Linked DNA regions of Sporosarcina pasteurii. The protein of the gene in region 2 interacts with the protein of the main gene of each other region in a pairwise test. Links are inferred from orthologs where the notes say so. Each region holds a gene or a part of one and is shown on either strand. Other genes may lie near its edges.

What was found. The genes of interacting proteins can lie anywhere in the genome.
Region 1: the proteins of tpiA (region 2) and pepT interact in binary tests that used the Escherichia coli proteins (3 or more experiments, as listed by UniProt). The link is inferred for Sporosarcina pasteurii from one-to-one orthologs.

What each region holds. Positions count from the first base shown.
Region 1 is NZ_CP160452.1:200,014-202,928, forward strand. Bases 45-2,880 are described here. They hold pepT (peptidase T), read right to left. Parts: upstream 2,158-2,880; coding sequence 931-2,157; downstream 45-930. Other genes in these bases: AB1H92_RS00970 (multidrug resistance efflux transporter family protein), read right to left, coding at 45-915; AB1H92_RS00980 (DUF2187 family protein), read right to left, coding at 2,325-2,549. In the rest of the region: more of AB1H92_RS00970, read right to left, coding at 1-44. UniProt on the Escherichia coli protein: Cleaves the N-terminal amino acid of tripeptides.
Region 2 is NZ_CP160452.1:2,652,405-2,655,395, forward strand. Bases 1-2,912 are described here. They hold tpiA (triose-phosphate isomerase), read right to left. Parts: upstream 1,882-2,912; coding sequence 1,120-1,881; downstream 1-1,119. Other genes in these bases: gpmI (2,3-bisphosphoglycerate-independent phosphoglycerate mutase), read right to left, coding at 1-1,127; AB1H92_RS12730 (phosphoglycerate kinase), read right to left, coding at 1,894-2,912. Outside these bases: more of AB1H92_RS12730, read right to left, coding at 2,913-2,991. UniProt on the Escherichia coli protein: Involved in the gluconeogenesis. Catalyzes stereospecifically the conversion of dihydroxyacetone phosphate (DHAP) to D-glyceraldehyde-3-phosphate (G3P).

The DNA of each region.
Region 1 (2,915 bases), 2.5 Mb from region 2 along the record:
ATGTAAGGACATGCCAATAATAATGATAACTATACCGATTAAGGCAATAGGTGTTGGAAGGGCAATCCCAAGAATGGACATTTCGCCGAGAATAACAAAAATTAACTGCGTGGACTGTGTTGCCTCCACTGCGGCTAACTTTCCTTGGTCATTGCGTACACGGTCGGTGGCCATAAAAAATAAGGTTGTCGCAATAACGCCTGAACTAACTCCGACGATAAACGATTGAATAAGTTGGCTCAAAGAAGGTGGACCAACTGTGATTAATGCAATTACGGCTATGACCACCCAAATAGGAATTGTCATCATCGTCATCATAAGTACACGCTGAAATGTATCGAGCCGACCGCCTAGCAATTCCATCATCTTACGATTGCCTAAAGGATAAGCAAATGCTGCAAATACTATCGGCAATACACCAAATAGCAACGTCTTGCCGGTCACGGTTTGAGCGTGTGGAATTTGAATGAGCACGACGCCAATTAGAATAATGAACGTAATACTTAAAGAAACAAGCGGTATTTTATGACGGACTTTCCGTATGCCATGTTCAGTTTGGATAATTAACATAAAAAATGGTGTCAGGAGCACACCAGCGACAATCGTTAATTGCCACGTTCCGGCTACTAACCATCCGGGACTGAAAGCGGCGGCATACGTTAGCGGTGCATAAAATAATACAAAAGCAACAATGCTCCAAAGAAAAATGGGTACTGTTTGTTGACGCACTTCCTTTTTTATTGGTTGGAAACCTTTTCGATAATAAACAATCGCCAATAAAAATGGCAACATAAAAAAGAAGCGGAGGGAGGAGCTCCATAACCAGCTCCCTCCTGATAATTCCATAGATCGATTTAAAATAAACGTGACTGCAAAAAAGATAGAAGAAAGGACCCCAATACCGATTTCCCTCAAAGTAATCGTCTCCTTTTACGCACGTCCTTCAAAAAGCTGTACAGTTTCGATAATGACTTTCGTCGCAAGTACCATGTTATCGGCCGAAATATATTCATATTTGCCGTGGTAATTTTCGCCACCCGTAAAGATATTTGGTGTTGGCATGCCCATGTAAGAAAGCTGTGAGCCGTCTGTTCCACCTCGAATTGGTACGATATTTGGTTCAATAGCTAGTTTTTTGAACGCATCTGAAACAATGTCGACAATTTCCATGACAGGTTCAATTTTTTCTCGCATATTATAATATTGGTCTTCAACTTTGATTTCTAATGTATGCTTACCGTATTTATCCTGTAAAGTTGCTGCCGTATCGAGCATAAGTTGTTTTCGATTTTTAAAAGTCTCGTGGTCAAAATAACGAATAATATATCGAAGTGTTGATTCCTCAACGTCACCTTCGAACTGCATTAAATGCACAAAACCTTCATAGCCATCCGTCTTTTGTGGAATTTCATCCGCAGGCATCGCGTTTTGGAACTCATTCGCAAGTAAGATTGAGTTGACCATTTTGTCTTTTGCAGAACCTGGATGCACACTTGTTCCGTGGAATTTCACTTCGGCGCCAGCCGCATTGAAGCTTTCATATTGCAGCTCACCTAACGGGCCTCCGTCCATCGTGTAAGCAAACTTGGCACCAAATTGTTCAACGTCAAATTTATGAGGGCCGCGACCAATCTCCTCATCTGGTGTAAAGGCAATGCGAATTTTCCCGTGTTTAATCTCAGGATTTGCAAGTAAATATTCCATTGCTGTAACAATTTCCGCAATCCCCGCTTTATTATCCGCACCAAGAAGTGTCGTCCCGTCAGTTGTAATTAATGTATGTCCTACATAGTTCTTTAATTCAGGAAACTCACTGACAGCCATCACTGTGTCTTCATTCAACTGAACATCTTTCCCATCGTAGTTATCAATCCGTTGTGGTTTCACGTTTTTCCCTGTGTAATCCGTTGCTGTATCTACATGTGCAAGAAATCCAATCGTTGGAACTTCTTTGTCTGTATTGGCAGGGAGTGTTGCGAATAAATACCCATTTTCATCAAGCGTAATTTCTTCTAATCCAACCTCTTCAAGTTCCTTTTGTAAAACATGAAGCAAATCCCATTGTCCTGGCGTTGTTGGACACTCCGTACTATTAAAGTCTGATTGTGTATCTATTTTTGCGTAACGGACAAGTCTTTCAATTAATTTTTCTTTCATAATATAATAGCCTCCTCATTGACGATGTGTTTATCTTATCAGATTTTTTTGATTAAGTGGAAGCATTCGCGAGGAATTGAGGAGATGGATAGGGTAATCATCTCTTAAAAAAGAAAAAACGTCTTGTTTTCCGACAATTACCGGAGAACAAGACGATAAAATAGCGATTACTCGACTACTGAATAATTCTTATGGGATACAACTGTAAGATTTGAGGCAGCTCCAATTAAATCAGCATCCTCATTAGATAGTTGAACAATTACAGAGTTTTCTAGAATCTTGTAAATTATTCCACTGACTTCATGGTTATTACGAACAAATGAAATTTTTTCATCGACTTTGCGTGCTGCAACAAAATCCGATATTGGTCTTTCCTTACGTGGAAAAGCCATTCGAATCCCTCCCAAATGGTATCTATTTATCTTAGACGTGAATGTAAAAAGGCCTAGGCTATGCCTAAGCATATCAGTCGTCGAAGACAAGAAAACAAGTTACTGATACAAATCAATAAGACTTGTACATACTAGTATACCATATTTAGTAGAGTTATGGGGAATCCCTTGTAGAATATCGATCTGAGATTGATTAGAAAAAAGGTCTTTAAAATTGTTGTTTTGACTACCTACCTTGAAATGAATGAACGAAAAGTATAGAAAATCAGTCATTCATTTTACATTATGTGAAATGACTAATTTAAATTATTAGAATAGACTCTATATTAAGTGATTGGAGAATGCGTGTATTAAAAGTTTATCAGA
Region 2 (2,991 bases):
ACTTCATAAGCACTCATCTCAGGCTTCAAATCATACGTTGCCACTTTTGGGGAATCGATTAAAATTCGCTCTTCCCCTTCAAATTCATTTTCCCGGCCGCCACTCATGAAAAATGTCACGTGAGGATATTTTTCAGTTTCAGCAATTCGCAACTGTGTTAGGCCATTTGCTGAAATGACTTCACCTAACGTTTCCTTTAAATCTTTTGTGCCGAACACAACATCTGAAACGACATCATCACTATAATGTGTGAACGAAACAAATTTGAGGTTTTCAAATTTCGTTGTGACAAACTCCTTGAAATTCTCATCTGTGAAAGCACGAGATAGTTGGATCGCACGGTCAGGTCGGAAATTGTAAAATACAACCGCATCCCCGTCTTCAATTGTCGCAACTGGTTCTCCTGACTCTTCAATGACAAATGGTTCTACAAACTCATCGTGAACATTTTTTTCATAAGATGCGAGTACCCCTTCAGATGGAGATTGAGCTGTTTCTGCTGCGCCATCTACAAGCGTCCGGTACGTTTTTTCAACTCGTTCCCAACGCTTATCGCGATCCATCGCATAATAACGTCCTGTTACAGAAGCAATTTTTCCAATCCCGACTTCTTCGATTACTTCTTCAGTTTGTTCAATATAATCCAATGCAGATTGCGGGCTTACGTCTCGTCCATCTAAAAATGCATGAACGTAAACTTTTTCTAACCCTTTCCGATTGGCAAGCTGAAGCAACGCAAAGAGGTGCTCATAATGACTATGTACCCCGCCATCCGAAAGCAGCCCCATTACATGGAGTGCTGAATCATTCTTTTTCACATGATCGACTGCCTGAAGCAGCGTTTCATTTTCAAAAAAATCCCCTTCTCGGATTGACTTATTAATACGCGTTAAATTTTGATAGACGATGCGACCAGCACCAATATTTAAATGTCCTACTTCAGAATTCCCCATTTGGCCTTCAGGTAATCCAACTGCTTCACCACAAGCTGTGAGAGTTGTATAGGAATACGTTTCCTTCAGCCGATCAAAGTTTGGTTTATGCGCTTGTTGTACCGCATTTCCTGAAATTTCTTCACGTAAGCCAAAACCGTCTAAAATAATGAGTGCGACTGGTCCTTTACGCATTTGCACCAGCCTCAACTAACTTTAAGAAAGATGCAGGCTCTAAACTCGCACCGCCGACCAATGCGCCATCAATATGTTCCATGGACAGTAGTTCTTCAATATTGTTTGGATTTACACTTCCGCCGTATTGAATTCGAACAGCATTTGCAACGTCAGCGCCGTATAAGTTTTCAATTGTATTACGAATCGCACCGCAAACTTCATTCGCATCTTCAGCCGTTGCTGTTTTACCCGTTCCAATTGCCCAAATTGGCTCATAAGCAATGACTGCCTGTTTAGTATCTTCTGCACTTACATCTGCAAACGCTTTCGTTACTTGGTCTGAAACGACTTTAACCGTTGCATCGCTTTCACGTTCTTCCAATGTTTCACCTACACAAACAATTGGTGTCAGTCCATTTTCAAATGCAGCTTTTGTTTTTGCGTTAACAGACGCGTCAGTTTCATTGTAATACTCACGACGTTCTGAGTGTCCAAGAACAACATGCTTCACACCGATACTCGCCAGCATTGCCGGGCTAACTTCACCAGTAAATGCCCCTTCTTTTGCTTCGTGCATCGTTTGTGCACCAATGCTTAATTTCGATTCTTTCGCCATTTCTACAAGGTTTTCTAAATACAAAGCCGGAGGACAAACAATCGCTTCTACCTTTTCAGATAGCGGAATATTGGGTAACACTTCTTCCGTAAACTGTTTTGCCTCTTGAGCTGTTTTATGCATTTTCCAATTTCCCGCAATAATTCTTTTACGCAAAAATCTCACTCCTCATTCATTATCGTCTAACGCAGTAACACCTGGTAACGCTTTACCTTCCATGAACTCTAGTGAAGCACCGCCACCTGTAGAAATATGATCCATTTTTTCACCTAGATTAAATTTCTCAACAGCAGCTGCTGAGTCTCCGCCGCCAATCACCGTGTAACCTACAGTTTCAGCCATCGCTTCCGCCACTTGTTTCGTACCACCCTCAAATGGTTCTAGTTCAAATACACCCATCGGTCCATTCCAAATCACTAACTTTGAATCCTTAATGACATCTGCATAGTTCTTTGCAGTTTCTGGTCCAATGTCTAATGCTTCCCAATCGCTTGGAATTGAATCAACTGGTACAACTTTCGTATTTGCATCTACCGAGAAATCATCCGCGATGACAACATCTGTCGGCAAATGGAATTTCACACCATTTTCTTCTGCTTTTTTAATAAAGGACAAAGCAAGGTCCATTTTATCTTCTTCAAGTAGAGAGTTACCAATTTCATAGCCTTGCGCTTTTAAAAACGTATAGGCAAGTCCTCCACCAATAATTAAGTGATCCACTTTATCTAATAAATGATCAATCACACCAATTTTATCCGCAACTTTCGCGCCACCAATAATGGCAGTAAATGGACGTTCTGGTGTTGATAGTGCCTTACCAAGTACATCTAATTCTTTTTCTAAGAGCAATCCTGAAACAGCTGGAATATACTCTGCAATACCTGCTGTTGAAGCATGTGCTCGGTGTGCCGCTCCAAATGCATCGTTTACAAAGACATCTGCAAGTTCCGCAAACTGTTTCGCTAATGCAGCGTCATTCTTCTCCTCGCCCGCATGGAAACGAACGTTTTCTAACAATATGACATCGCTGTTTTGCATGTTAGTAACCGCATTCACAACTTCTTCACCAATCGATGCATCCAGTTTCATCACTGGCTTTTCTAACAGCTCTGAAAGTCTTTCGCTAGCTGCAGTAAGACGCATGTCTTCATGGACTTCGCCTTTGGGTCGTCCGAGATGGCTCGCTAAGATTACTTTTGCACCTTGATCAATTAAGTATTGAATCGTCGGAATCGCAGCACGGATTCGTGTATCATCCGTTATGTT